Linked DNA regions of Aridibaculum aurantiacum. The protein of the gene in region 1 binds, or shares a complex with, the protein of each later gene. Links are inferred from orthologs where the notes say so. Each region holds a gene or a part of one and is shown on either strand. Other genes may lie near its edges.

The links.
Region 2: the proteins of uvrA (region 1) and mfd are in contact, whole or in part, in a crystal structure (PDB 4DFC), measured with the Escherichia coli proteins. The link is inferred for Aridibaculum aurantiacum from one-to-one orthologs.

Annotation. Positions count from the first base shown.
Region 1 is NZ_JAFEWC010000001.1:712,380-719,920, reverse strand. The notes cover bases 2,049-5,493. They hold uvrA (excinuclease ABC subunit UvrA), read left to right. Parts: upstream 2,049-2,380; coding sequence 2,381-5,293; downstream 5,294-5,493. Other genes in these bases: J4N22_RS03105 (GNAT family N-acetyltransferase), read right to left, coding at 5,359-5,493. Outside these bases: J4N22_RS03120 (O-acetylhomoserine aminocarboxypropyltransferase/cysteine synthase family protein), read right to left, coding at 1-357; J4N22_RS03115 (trans-sulfuration enzyme family protein), read right to left, coding at 583-1,770; more of J4N22_RS03105, read right to left, coding at 5,494-5,808; J4N22_RS03100 (alpha/beta hydrolase), read right to left, coding at 5,808-6,665; J4N22_RS03095 (M28 family metallopeptidase), read right to left, coding at 6,950-7,541. UniProt on the Escherichia coli protein: The UvrABC repair system catalyzes the recognition and processing of DNA lesions. UvrA is an ATPase and a DNA-binding protein. A damage recognition complex composed of 2 UvrA and 2 UvrB subunits scans DNA for abnormalities.
Region 2 is NZ_JAFEWC010000003.1:365,224-373,287, forward strand. What follows is about bases 2,451-6,418. They hold mfd (transcription-repair coupling factor), read left to right. Parts: upstream 2,451-2,807; coding sequence 2,808-6,218; downstream 6,219-6,418. Other genes in these bases: J4N22_RS15190 (S8 family serine peptidase), read left to right, coding at 2,451-2,649. In the rest of the region: more of J4N22_RS15190, read left to right, coding at 1-2,450; hemA (glutamyl-tRNA reductase), read left to right, coding at 6,512-7,759; hemC (hydroxymethylbilane synthase), read left to right, coding at 7,761-8,064. UniProt on the Escherichia coli protein: Couples transcription and DNA repair by recognizing RNA polymerase (RNAP) stalled at DNA lesions. Mediates ATP-dependent release of RNAP and its truncated transcript from the DNA, and recruitment of nucleotide excision repair machinery to the damaged site.

The sequences.
Region 1 (7,541 bases):
AACCTTGAACTGGTTGTATGTACCGCCATACAAGTACGATGTGCTGATGAAGTTGTCGCCTGCTTGCAAGATGTTGTTGAGCGCTAAAAACTGTGCTGCCTGTCCAGAACCTGTGGCCACTGCAGCTACACCACCTTCTAATGCTGCTATGCGTTTTTCAAATACATCGGTGGTGGGATTCATGATGCGTGTGTAGATATTACCAAACTCTTTTAGACCAAAAAGATTGGCGGCATGTTCGGCATTTTTAAAACCATATGAAGTGGTTTGATAAACTGGAACTGCTCTTGAGTTGGTTGTAGGATCTATTTCTTGTCCTGCATGTAATTGCAATGTTTCAAAACGTGGATTGCTCATGATTAATGAGAATTAAAGAATAAGAAAATGTGGTTTATAAAATTTGTAAAGGCACCTAAGGGTTGAAAAGACTCAACGGGCAAGCGAGGATGTTAGAGACAACAACAGCAACAACAACAGCAAACAAAAGAAACTGTTTTGCTGAATGAAGAGATATGACTTGTTGTGCTGATCATTGAAATCTAAGTTAGAACCTAAGTGTTGAGAATTTCAAAAATATTTTTGCTAGGTAGTTGCAGAAACTGCTGAAACGCTTGCTGCTGGCTGCTTTTGCAGCACTTCAAATGCTTGTGAAAGATCATTTACAAGGTCTGCAGATTCTTCCAACCCAACGGAAAGCCTTATCAAACTATCAGCAACACCGGCAGCTCTTCTTTTATCTGCAGGAATAGATTTGTGAGTCATTGTAGCCGGGTGGCACAACAAGCTTTTTACGCCACCAAGGCTTTCTGCCAACTTGAAGTAATGCGTAGATGTGATGAACCTGGTAGCCGCTTCTTCTGTATCAATCTTCAGAGAGAAAGAAACAATACCACCATAGCCTGTTGATTGCTTCTTTGCTACCTCGTGATTTGGATGCGATGGAAGACCAGGATAAAACACTTTATCAACCAACGGATGATCTTGTAAAAATTCAGCGACAACCTGTGCGTTAGCACAATGTTGCTTTACACGCAGGTGCAATGTTTCTATACCCCGTATTACCAGCCAGCTGTCGAATGGAGCAAGAATGGCACCACTTGCATTTTGAATGAACTTGACCTTGTCGCCTAGCTCCTGTTCTTTGGTTACTACTAAGCCAGCAATGAGATCGCTGTGGCCACCAAGATATTTTGTAGCACTGTGCACTACAATATCAGCTCCCAGCGCAAGAGGCTTTTGTAAGGCGGGTGAAGCAAAAGTATTATCCACGCAAAGTAAACACCGATTGGCTTTAGCCACTTTTGCAATAGCTGCAATGTCAGATACTTTTAGCGTAGGATTTGTTGGTGTTTCTATCCATATCAACTTTGTCTTTTCAGAAACAGCGTTGAATACATTTTCTACATCCGTTGTATCAACATATTTCACTGTTATTCCAAACTTCTCGTAGATGTGCGTGAAGAGGCGAAACGCACCGCCGTAAATATCATCCACCGCTACTATTTCGTCGCCAGCTTTTAGCAACTTGAGAACTGAGTCTATGGCAGCCAAACCACTTCCAAATGCAATACCTGTAGTACCACCTTCAAGCTGCGCAATGATGGTTTCGAGCGTGGCTCTTGTCGGGTTGTTGGTACGTGCATAATCAAAGCCTTTATTAACGCCCGGTGCTTCTTGTACAAACGTAGATGTCTGGTAGATAGGAACTGAAATGGAACCTGTAAGTGGATCTACCGGGATGCTGTGGATGAGTTGTGTTGCGTTGCTCATGGTTGTTAAGTGTTGTGTTGCTGGCCGGGTGAGGACAGAAACGATTCAAAATTTTTGATTAGACAATGTTTTCTCGCAGCACTTAACAAGAGATGAAGAGGTCTTACCTGGGGAGCTTTATGCTTGATCAGGGCATAAAAAAAGCTCACCCGGTAAGTCAGGTGAGCTTGATATGTTTTTGAACCTATTGGTTCAGTATGTTTCAAACTTTACGCTGACTTATCTGTCCCGCTTTGCGGGATGGAGTTGGCACCTTCTTACAACTGCGTGAGATGTAAGGGTTGCCAAGGCTTCACAGGGCCATAACCCTCTGCCTTTCTTGATAAGTGATGTGAAAAGAACTGCAGCAAATGTAGTGGTGAAAGTTTTAAACGAACAAAATTTTTTTTGAAAAATTTTTACCAAACCAACCAAACCCTTTGCGAATGAAGGGTTTAGTGGATGTAAATAAGGATTTCATCTAATCAGGCAAAACGAATCATAGCGAAGAAATAATAGGTAATGTTGAAGCAGAAGCAACATCTTTTTTAACAATATAAACTGCTGCAACAGCCAGCTGCCAAACCTTTTGCGCCTTGCTTTTGGCTACTTTTGTACACTTTTAAAATTTATGGCTAAGGCAAAATCGAAAGCTCCGAACGATATAGAAACTACTAATGCAAATGGCGTAGATGAAGCAATAGAAGTGTATGGAGCACGGGTGCACAACCTGAAGAATATTGATATCTCTATCCCAAAAAATAAGCTGGTAGTAATAACAGGTGTTAGTGGCAGTGGTAAATCATCACTTGCTTTTGACACTATTTACAACGAAGGGCAACGACGCTACATGGAAAGTTTTAGCGCTTATGCACGCCAATTTATTGGTGATATGGAGCGCCCCGATGTAGAGAAGATCACCGGCCTTAGTCCTGTAATTTCTATTGAGCAAAAGACCACGAGTAAGAACCCAAGATCTACTGTTGGAACCATTACTGAAGTGTATGATTTTCTTCGTTTGCTGTACGCACGTATTGGCGATGCATACAGCTACAATACAGGCAAGAAGATGGTGAAGTGGAGTGAAGAAGAGATTGTTGAAAATATCTTTACCCGCTACAAAGACAGGAAGATCACTGTACTTGCTCCCCTGATACGAGGACGTAAAGGACACTACCGCGAACTGTTTGAAGACGTAAGAAAGAAAGGCTACCTGAAAGTAAGAGTGGATGGTGAGATAGTGGACCTAAAGGAAAGAATGCAGGTAGACCGTTATAAGATCCACGATATAGAACTGGTGGTTGACAGGCTGCAGGCTTCCGACGATATGAAAGTACGCCTGAGCCAGAGCGTGCAAAAGGCTTTGCAACTTGGGAAAGACCTGATGTTTATCGTAGTGCATGATACAGCTACCGACAAAAAGAAACCGGATGACCAGGTAGTACAATACAGCAAACAACTAATGTGTACGGATACCGGCATCAGTTACGAAGAACCTTCACCCAATGCATTTTCTTTTAACTCTCCATATGGTGCATGTCCTACTTGTAAAGGTTTAGGAAGTGTGTACCAGGTAAACATGGAAGCTGTAATCCCTGATTGGAATAAGAGCATAAAAGAAGGTGCAATTGCACCTCTTGGCGAAGAGCGTGAAGCTTTCATCTACAAACAGATTGTGCAGCTAAGCAAGAAGCATAAGTTCAGCGTCGATAAGCCACTGAAAGATCTTTCGCAAAAAGCGATGAATGTGATCTTGTATGGTAAGGAAGATGTAGAAGAAAGTAGCCTGGATGCAGAAGAAGTATTTGAACCAGTACAAGGAAATATTTATGCTACAGAATACGAAGGAATAGTGAACATGCTGAAGCGATGGTTTGCCACCGGCAGCAGTGAATCACTAAGGGATTGGGTTGAGAAATTCATGTCTTTGAAAGATTGTCCATCCTGTGGTGGAGCGCGGTTGAAGAAAGAAAGTTTATGGTTTAAAGTAGACGAAAAGAACATAGCAGAATTAAGTCAGTTGAACCTGGATAAACTGCACAAATGGTTCTCGGATGTTGAGAAGCGATTGAACAAAAAGCAGAACACGATCGCAAAAGATATTCTGAAAGAAATAAGAGAGCGACTACAGTTTCTTCTGGACGTAGGACTTACATATCTCACGCTTAATCGCTCGTCAAAAACACTCAGTGGTGGCGAGAGCCAGCGTATACGTTTGGCTACGCAAATTGGTTCGCAACTGCAAGGAATAACATACATACTGGATGAGCCAAGTATTGGCCTGCACCAGCGAGATAACCAGCAACTGATAAGTGCACTAAAGAACCTGCGTGATATAGGCAACAGCGTGCTGGTGGTAGAACATGACAAAGACATCATGCTGGCCTCTGATCATCTGATTGATATTGGTCCACGTGCAGGCAGGCATGGAGGCCAGGTGGTAGCACAAGGAGATCCAAAATCAGTATTGGCTTCGGGCTCCGAAACATCGCATTACCTGCAGGGAAAAAAGAAGATAGAAGTACCTGCCACACGCAGGGCTGGCAACGGCAAAAAGCTGGAACTAAAAGGTGTAACAGGTAACAACCTGAAGAATGTGTCTGTCAATTTTCCTTTAGGGAAATTCATCTGTATAACTGGTGTAAGTGGCAGTGGTAAGAGTACGCTGATAAGCGAAACTTTGTACCCTATCCTAAGCAAGCATGCATACGATAGCAAGACGACACCAATGCCTTACAAAAGCATTAAAGGTCTTGAACACATTGATAAGGTGATAGAAATTGATCAAAGCCCTATAGGTCGTACGCCGCGTAGTAATCCTGCTACTTATTGCGGTTTCTTTACCGAAATAAGAACCTTGTTTGCAGCAGTACCTGAAGCTAAAATTCGTGGTTATGCAGCGGGTCGTTTTTCATTCAATGTAAAAGGCGGAAGATGCGATGTGTGTGAAGGCGGCGGTATGCGAGTGATAGAAATGAACTTTTTACCGGATGTATATGTGCCTTGCGAAAAGTGCAATGGGCGCCGTTACAATCGTGAGACATTAGAGATACGCTACAAAGGAAAATCTATCAGTGATGTATTGGATATGACCGTGGATGAAGCTGTTGAATTTTTCCAGAATATCCATTGGTTACACAGAAGGATAAAGGCTTTGCAGGATGTTGGCTTAGGTTACATCACCATTGGTCAATCATCTGTAACGCTTAGTGGTGGCGAGGCACAGCGTGTAAAGCTGGCAACAGAGCTTGGTAAAAAAGATACGGGTAAAACATTTTACATACTCGATGAACCTACAACTGGTTTGCACTTCCAGGATATAAAACACCTGCTGGATGTACTGAATAAACTGGTTGACCGAGGTAATACGGTGCTTGTAATTGAACACAACCTGGATGTAATAAAAGTAGCTGATCACATCATAGATCTTGGGCCAGAAGGCGGTGATGGTGGAGGGCAAATTTTATTTGAAGGAACCCCAGAAGACCTTGTAAAAGTGAAAGAGAGCCATACCGGCAGGTATTTGGTGGAAGAGCTGAAGTAGCATGTTGCATGTACAAAAAAAGCCGGAGTTAGTACTCCGGCTTTTTTATTTCTATACTAGATCAATTACTCTTTCACCATATGGATATGATCTATTCCATCTTCATCATACACCTCCCCTACCTGCACAAAGCCGAAGCTTTCGTAGAATTTCTTTAGGTATAACTGGGCGCCTATCTGGATTGGCTGCTTACCAAACAATCGGTAAGCATGATCAATGGATTGTGTCATTAACGCTTTACCAAAACCCAATGCTCTATGTGCAGGAGAAGTGATAACACGTCCAATAGATATTTCAGGATAGCTGACACCAGCAGGTACAAGACGAGTATATGCCACCAGTTGATTATCATGGTAACCCATCAGGTGAAAGCACCGTTGATCTTTGTCATCAGCATCCTGGAATACACAGTTCTGTTCTACTACGAACACTTCATTTCGTAAGCGAATGATAGCATATAATTCATGCGGGCTAAGCTGATCAAAAGGCTTGCACTTCCAGAAGACATTCTGCATTATTGAACATTAGCTTTTACAAATGAAATAGTACGGCTGTAGGTATCTTGTAAGGTTGTTCCATACCATCCGTGGCCCTCACCATTATAGGTGTGCATTTCTACTTTAGCACCTGCCGATGTAAGTGCAGCGCGTAGCTCTGTAGATTGACTGATAGGCACAATATAATCCATGGTGCCATGCAAAATGAGTGTTGCCGGCGACTGTGCGGTAACATAATTAACGGGGCTTGCATTGGCATATAATGTTGGATTAGCCAAAGGTGTTGTGCCAAGAAAATTCTGCAATACAGGCTGACTTGCTGCAGGCACAGGATGACTAGTATACAACGATGTAAGATTGGTTGGCCCAAACAAATTCACTACTGCTTTTATGTTGCCGTTGCTGTTGTGCTTGTACGCATATAACAACCCAAGATGGGCTCCAGCACTGGCACCCACCAATCCTATTTTTGATGGATTGATTCTGTATTCTGCTGCGTTATTGGCGATGAATTCAAGTGCCATTTGTATATCCTCTATTTGCGCAGGAAAACGATTAGCACCACCAATAGCAAGACGATAGTTTATATTGAAAATCGCGTAATCCTGGAGCTGGCCCCGGATTGCGTTGATATCTCCATCAAAATCTGATTTATCACCACCGCTCCAACTTCCACCATGAATGAAAACAAGAACCTTAGTATTATTTGTTGTTCTTCCTGCAGGTAAATAAATATCCATTGCCTGCGCTGCATTTGCCCCGTACTTTATATTCTTCATATTCGATTCTGCCAGTAATGAATTTTCCTTTTTATCGCATGAGACAATAGAAGTACATACCAACAAAAGGATGCTTAATAAATTCAATATTTTCATAGCCATGCTTTACTTCCAAAAGTAACACCAGGACATTGGATATAGCTGTGCGTTCAGGTTCTTATCTAATGTTTAACGGGCGTTCAATTTCTTTATGATGAAGACTAAGAAGCATTACAAATCTGCTAACATAATTATGCATTTCCAGTCTTCGGTCATGCAATAATCCGCATGATGATCAACAGAAACGAAATAATAACCTGAAGAGAAAATGACTCTATATCAGCATAATTTGACAATGTAAAAAGGGTAAACTAAAGATTGGTTTACCCTTTCTAAAATGCTTATCGACCCACCGCAGGCACCACCGGCAAGCTTTCATTTCCATCTGCATTAACAGCCTGTACAGCAAAGAAATAATTGTCTTTAGATACCGGCAATTGCATCTCTAGTTGATTAGTGAAAATCTTTCGCTGCCACACCGGGCTGGTGGTTTCCCTCACCAAAACATAATAACCTTTTACCTTACCTGCTTTAGGTGCCTGCCACTTTAAGAAGCTGTAGTTAGATAGACGTCTTACTTCTATTTTTACTGAGTCTGGCATTGCAGTCGCTTTTGCAAGATTGGCAAGATTAGCAAGGTTCATTGCCGTGTTTTTGCGCAGGTATTCAAAGTCCATGAACTCAGGCAGGTCGCCATACACAATGCCGTTTTCTGTGCGCACATTCTGGTGCTGGTGAAAATAATTTTCATTCATTTCGGTAAAACGAACGGCGGCATAACCCTTATCTACAAAAGGCGTATGATCGCCGCCACGCAGGAAACGATCGTTCCTGTAGATCATCACCACCTCCAGGTTTTCTACATAGCGCTCTCCTACTTCTTTTACATAACGCGCCAGCTGCCTTGCCTTACCATCATTCTCCAGTCCAAGC
Region 2 (8,064 bases), on another replicon or contig:
GACCATACATTTACCGGCTTCAATTTTACCAACCCTGGCACCTACCATATAGTAGCTGTAGTAAGCAGAAGCGGTGATCCTGTAGCTGCTAATGATACTGCACGCAAGACAGTGGAGCACCTGCCAAATCCTCCAGTGAATGGACATGTAGAAAATTTTGAGACCGCACCAGTATTTGAAGTAAATGGCAGTAAGATGGGCTTGCCGGGTCTGCCGCAATGGGATTTTGTTTCAACCACTACTGATGGCCGCGTAAGAAGCTTTATACAATCAGGCTTTGCTCTCAATGGTAACCGTGCCCTCACCCTTGATGTAGGCCGGTACTTGCAAGGTGGCAACACAAATTACCTTGTTGGAACTCTTAATCTATTTAGTGCACAAACTCCGGCTGATCGTGGTTTAAGTATGGACTTCTGGTTCAAACATCATGGGCAACATCCTTCTCCTGAAAACCGTGTGTGGGCTCGCCAATCAGATACTGATCCGTGGGTAGAAGTTTACAACCTGGACTCTGCTGCAGCCATGTGGCCTGGCGAATGGAAATATTCAGGAGTTATTTACCTATGGAAATATATAGGACAGGCTTCATCAAGTACACAGATCAGGTTTGGCCAGAATAGTGTTATCGGAACTTCAGATAATGAGAACTTCCAGGGGTTGACCATTGATAGCTTGCGCATCTTCGAAAATCCTAATGATTTTGGAATGGTACAGGTTCTCTCACCCAAACAAAAAGGATGCGGGCTGGGTAATGCGGAAACATTGACCATTGAAACAACAGGAAGCCGATCCATTCCTGCAGGTGTTCCGGTAAAATACAGGCTAAATGGAGGACCTGTCATCACTGAAACATTTACTGGAGGAATAGGAACTTATTCTTTTGCTACCAAACTTGATCTTTCTACTCCTGGTGTTCATACAGTTGATGTGTGGGTAGATTTCGACCAGGATAATAGCAGGACGAACGACAGCATCATTGGCTACAAGATTGTAAATCAGCCGGTGGTTAATTCTTTCCCTTACCTCGAGAATTTTGAAAGTGGAGCAGGCTACTGGTATACAGAAGGATATAGATCAAGCTGGCAATTAGGAACACCTGCCAGCATCAAGATAAATAAAGCGGCTAGTGGAGTAAATGCATGGAAGACATCGCTGCGTGGCAGCTACAACGATAACGAGTGGAGCTATTTGTATTCACCTTGCTTCAATACCTCAGGTCTCACCAGCCCTTACTTAAGTTTTAGCATGGCAATGGATATAGAACAATGTTCACAATACTTATGCGATGCAGCATGGATGGAATATTCAGTGGATGGAACGCATTGGCAGAAGCTGGGTGCTAATGGCCAGGGCACCAACTGGTACAATCGTGCAGGTGATAATGTATGGGATAGTGCTGGCTTCCGCCGCTGGCATGTGGCTTCTATTCCGCTGCCTGCTGCTGCCAGTCTGCAACTGCGGTTTGTGATGCAGGCCGATGCCGGTGTTATAAAGGAAGGTATAGCCATAGATGATATTCATGTTTATAATAGAGAAACGCCTATATACGAAGGCGCTCCTGCATCTGCTGAAATAGTAACCAATGTACCTGCAGGTGTCAATACATGGATCAACTACAATGATGCTAATGGTGGATTGATAGCCTCTGTTAACCCGCATGGAAATCAGCTAGGTAACAATAGGGTTCGGACATACATCCACAATGGAACGGTGCGCAGTATCAACAACCAATACTATCACAATCGCAACCTTACCCTTAAGCCGGACAACCGCACAACTGCCGACAGCATCTCTATACGTTTTTATTTTACTGATATAGAAACAGACTCTCTGGTAAGAGCCAACGCTTGCAATACTTGTACAAAACCACAGGATGCATACGAGCTGGGAATTACCAAATACACAGATGCAGATACATCAAAAGAAAACGGTACACTAGCGGATAATGTTAGCGGAACCTATACGTTCATTGCGCCTGCCAATGTTACCATTGTGCCTTATGATAAAGGCTATTACGCCCAGTTCAAGGTGAAGGATCTTTCAGAGTTCTGGCTGAATGGCGGTGGTGGACAGAACAACCACCTGTTGCCATTGCAACTGCAGTCGTTCTATGTTGCCAAACAAACAACAGATGTTCTGGTAAAATGGTTAACTACAAACGAAGCAAACGTTGACCGGTATGAAGTAGAGGTAGCAAGAGGAAATGAAGCATTGTCTACAGGTAGTTTTGTAAAGATCTACCAGGTAAATGCCTACAACAGGATGAATAACACCTATGAAATGATTGATGAAGAACCAAGAAAGACTGGTGCACGCTATTACCGCCTGAAGATGATCGACAGGGATGGCAGCATCAAATATTCTGATGTGCGGGTGATCATTTTCTCTAACAAAGAAAACTGGGTGGTATATCCAAACCCGGTCAAAGATGTGCTGACGGTAATAGTGCAGGCAGAGCAGGGAGCTAAGGTAGAAATGCAGTTGTTGAATGCTACTGGACAGGTAGTGCTGCAACAGGCAAGTACAGCCACAGGCCAGCAGGATAAGGTACAACTGGATCTTAGTAGCCGGAATATTGCTGCAGGTGTTTACATTCTGAAACTATCAGCCGGCGATGAAGTAAAGCAGGTAAAGGTGATAAAGCAATAAGATCTGGAGAACAAACTCCATGGATAATTTCTATAGCATCCCGGCTTGTTGTAAACATTAACAAGCCGGGATTGTTTTTAAAAGCAGCTGCAGGCATATCTTTGCACCCCTGTTGAGGAAACCTATTTGGTATAGCCGTTGCAGGTATAGGAGAGCGAATGAATCTTGAGCATTTAACACAGAAGTTTCACGAGAACCCCCGCCTTTTTTCACTGGTGGACAGGCTTACTATGTCGCAGCCTCAAAAGCTCCGCCTATCCAACCTGCAGGGAAGTAGCAAAGCATTTACGGTTGCTTCTGTTTTCCAACATCCCAATGCGGCAGATCTTAATCATCTTGTAGTATTGAATGATGCCGAAGACGCTGCTTATTTCCACAACACATTAGAAAGTCTTACCAGCGCTTTAGACCTGTTTTATTTTCCTTCTTCTTTTAAAAACAGGAAGAACTACCGCCTGCTAAACAGCAGCCACGTAATGCTGCGCACCGAAATGCTGATGCGCCTTACGGTTGGTGGAAATAAAAAGCTGATCGTAACCTATCCTGAAGCGCTTTTTGAAAAAGTGGTTCTGCCAAAAACGCTTTCCCAGAATATCATCTCTATTAAAACCAACGACACCATCCAGCTCGACTCCATTATGGAGTTGTTTGTGATGTATGGTTTTGAAAGAACAGACTTTGTTTACGAGCCTGGTCAATTTGCATTGCGTGGTGGTATACTCGATGTGTATTCTTATGGAAATGAAAAGCCGTATCGTATAGAGCTGTTTGGTAATGATGTAGACAGCATCCGCATTTTTGATCCTGAAACGCAGCTAAGTGAGCGCAAGCTGATGCAGGTAAACATCATACCCAATGTAGAAACGCAGTTTGAAACAGGTGATAAAGTTTCACTGATGGAATTTTTACCTGACAATACAGTGGTGTGGATAGAAGATTGGCAGTTTGCAAAAGAACGGATAGAGATACAGGAAGAAGACCTTGAGATTTTCTTCAGGGTGATGAAAGAAAACGAGGGGAGAAGTAAAAACCCTGATGAAGAAGAGGATGATACCAAAGTGCTGAAGGATGTAAAGCTTGAAGACTTTGTAAATGCAGTTGTTATTGAACAACAACTTCAATCGCGCCATATTATTGAGTTTGATAAGAACTACTTCAATGGGTTTGATATACAATTCAGCACCCGTACACAGCCATCTTTTAACAGGCAGTTTGAGCTACTGATAAAAGACCTGCGCGATTGGGAGAAGAAAGGTTTTGAACTGTTTCTCTTTGCTGAGAACCCGAGGCAATTGGAGCGCCTGCACAGCATATTTGAAGACCTGAAAGCAGAGATCCATTTTACACCTATACCTGTTGCTATTCACCACGGATTTATCGACGAGGATCTGAAGGTAGTTTGCTATACAGATCATGAAATATTCCAGCGATACCATAAGTACAAGGTAAAGCAGGCTTACAACAAGAATAAAGCGCTTACGCTAAAGACGCTTCGCGAACTACAGCCGGGCGATTATGTTACACACATAGATCATGGTGTAGGAACTTATAGCGGGCTGCAAAAACTAGAAGTGAATGGGCGTCTGCAGGAAGCGGTTCGCATCATCTATAAAGATGGCGATATCCTGTATGTCAACATCAACTCGCTGCACAAGATTAGCAAGTATACAGGTAAGGAAGGCAGCATTCCCAAGATCAATAAGATTGGTAGTGATGCATGGCAGCGGCTGAAAGAGAAAACAAAAACTAAGGTTAAGGAGATTGCTTTTGACCTTATTCAACTGTATGCTGAACGTAAGGCACAGCAAGGTTTTTCTCATTCACCAGATAACTACATGAACACTGAGTTGGAAGCTTCTTTCATTTATGAAGACACCCCAGATCAGAGTAAGGCTACAGCCGATGTGAAGAAGGATATGGAATCTCCGGCTCCAATGGACAGGTTGGTCTGTGGTGATGTTGGCTTTGGTAAAACAGAGATTGCTGTTCGCGCTGCATTCAAAAGTGTGGTGGATGGCAAGCAGGCAGCAGTATTGGTTCCTACCACCATCCTTGCTTTCCAGCATTACAAAACATTTAGTGAGCGTTTGAAAGAATTCCCTGTTACCGTTGATTTCGTCAATCGTTTTAAATCTGCCAAAGAGAAGAAAGAGACACTAAAGAAACTGGAGGAAGGAAAAATAGATATCATCATTGGCACACATGCATTGCTGGGTAAAGAAGTAAAATTCAAAGACCTCGGCATCATGATCATTGATGAAGAGCAGAAATTTGGTGTGGGTGCAAAAGAGAAACTGAAGACGCTGAAGACGAATGTGGATGCACTTACACTTACCGCTACTCCTATTCCACGTACGCTGCAGTTTAGCCTGATGGGTGCAAGAGACCTTAGCATAATAAATACTCCGCCGCCTAATCGCCAGCCGATACAAACAGAGCTGCATGTTTTCAATGAAGACTTCATACGCGATGCCATCTATTACGAAACAGAGCGCGGCGGGCAGGTATTCTTCATTCATAATCGTGTACAAGGTTTAGGTGAGATGGCCGGCCTGATTCAAGGCTTATGTCCTGACCTGAGTATTGGCTATGCACATGGCCAACTGGAAGGTCACGAGCTGGAAGAGCGTATCCTTGATTTTATAGAGAAGAAATATGATGTGCTGGTATGTACCAACATAGTAGAAAGTGGAGTGGATATACCGAATGTGAATACTATTATCATCAACAACTCGCACCAGTTTGGACTTAGTGACCTGCACCAGTTGCGTGGTCGGGTAGGGCGGAGCAACAAAAAAGCATTTTGTTATTTATTGGCTCCTTCTCTTGCTACACTTCCTACTGATAGCCGGAAGCGCCTGCAAACACTGGAGCAGCATAGCGAATTAGGTAGCGGTTTCCAGATAGCCATGCGCGACCTTGATATACGTGGTGCCGGTAATATGCTCGGCGGCGAGCAAAGTGGTTTTATGGCCGAGATTGGATTCGAGATGTACCAGAAGATTTTGAACGAAGCCATCCGCGAACTGAAGCGCAGCAAGTTCAAGGATCTATTTAAAGAGGAGATACAGAAGCAGGATGATTTTGTAACAGACTGTACCATTGATACCGATCTTGAGATACTCATCCCAGATGAATATGTAGATAGTATAACTGAAAGATTATCGTTATACACGCGACTTGATAATTGCGAGACAGAGGAAGAACTGGTAGACTTCAAACAAGAAATGCTGGATCGTTTTGGTCCTATACCACAGCCTGTAGAAGATCTGTTTATCACTGTTCGCTGCCGCAAGTTGGCGGTAGAACTTGGCTTCGAAAAAATGACGCTTAAAGATGATACCTTACGCTGCTTTTTCATCAACCGACCTGACTCTCCATATTTTGAATCGGAAATTTTCAAGAACATACTTAATTACCTGCAAACAGGCACCAACAAGGCTCGCTTGAAACAAACTGGTAAGAACTTTTTACTGGTAGCAGACCAGATCAAGAGCATGAAAGAGATGCACACCTTCCTGGAGCGCATGCATGCTGAAGTAGTAAAGAAAGAAACGGTGGAGGCTTAAGCAAATTTAAAATCTTGTTGAAGACGTTAGTCTTTCTTTATCAGGTTGATTAAGATAAGCTTTGCTACAGAAGGATCTACTAGTACATGCATTTAAGAAATTTTCATCATGTGATGTTGCATACAGAATCATGTGTCACATATTTTCTTCCCATTCATATCAATTTTTTCCTATGACAGTTGTCATTTTTTTCCGGTGAGTAAAGTCATGTTTACTTATGACTTTCGCATGACACAGAAATTGGGAATGAGCAGGCGCTAAAACTACCTTTGCAATATCATTTCAACAGAAGAATGTCAGCAGCACACAGCATATCACAGTTTTTTATCGCCGGGATCAATTACAAAAAGACAGACGCCTCCATCCGTGGACAGTTTGCCATCAACAGCGACCAGTACAAAAAAATACTGGCCATTGCATCCTCGCGAAATATGGCTGAATTCTTCATTCTTTCTACATGTAACCGTACCGAGATTTATGGCTTTGCGGAAGATGCTACCAAACTGGTAGAACTTTTATGCTCTGAAACGGAAGGCAGCCTTGATACCTTCAACAAGCTTTGTTATATCAAGCAAGGACAGCATGCTGTTCAACACCTGTTTGAAGTAGGTGCAGGGTTAGAATCGCAAATCTTAGGTGATTATGAAATCATAGGGCAAATAAAGCAAGCGGTAAAGTTTGCAAAGCAGAATGGTTTTGTAGGTGCTTTTCTTGAGCGACTGGTGAATTCTGTGATTGCTTCTACGAAGGAGATCAAGAACCAGACTGCATTAAGCGGTGGAACTGTTTCTGTTTCATTTGCTGCTGTTCAGTATATCAAGAAGCACGTAACTGACATCCAGAATAAAAAGATCGTGTTACTGGGCATTGGTAAGATTGGCCGCAACACCTGCAAGAACATTGTAGATTATCTAAATACTACCAACGTTACCCTCATCAATAGAACAGAAGAGAAGGCAGCTTTGCTTGCATCAGAAATAGGTGTGAAGCATGCACCATTCTGGAAACTTTCGCAGGAACTGCACAGTGCGGATATTATACTAGTAGCTACCAATGCAGCTGAGCCTACTATTCTTAAAACCCATGTAGAAGGACAAGGCGAAAAATTGATCATCGATCTTTCTATTCCTTACAACGTGGAAAGGGCGGCCCAAGAACTAAAGAATGTAACGCTGGTAAATGTAGATGAGCTTAGCAAACTAAAGGATGAGACACTGAAGAAGAGAGTGAAGGAAGTGCCTAAAGCAAAGAACATCCTTTCTGCACATATGCAAGAGTTTATTGACTGGAGCGATATGCGTAAACATGCGCCTGCTCTTAAAGCACTAAAGCTTAAGCTGAACAACATGCAGAACTGTGAATTGTATACATCTTGTCATCATACATATCCTGCGGTTACCACCACTACTGCTATCGTTGCCAGCCAGGAATATGCAATCAAAAAAGTGCTTAGCACTACTGCTGTGAAGATGCGCCAGACCAACCAACCAGGTTGTACATTCATCGAGGCCATCAACGATTTCATCACACACAGAAATTAAAATGCAGAAGGTATTTAGAATTGGCACCAGGGATAGCCAGTTAGCCGTTTGGCAGGCCACCCTGGTAAAGGACCTATTGTCGCAGCATGGATATGCTGCTGAACTCGTTTATATAAAAAGCGAAGGTGATATAGACCTGCAGACACCGTTGTATGAAATAGGTGTTCAAGGTATTTTTACCCGCAGCCTTGATATTGCCATGCTGGAAGGTCGGATAGACATTGCAGTACACAGCATGAAAGATGTACCCACTCAACTTCCTAAAGGAATAGTGCAGGCAGCAGTACTAAAGCGTGCTTCTTATA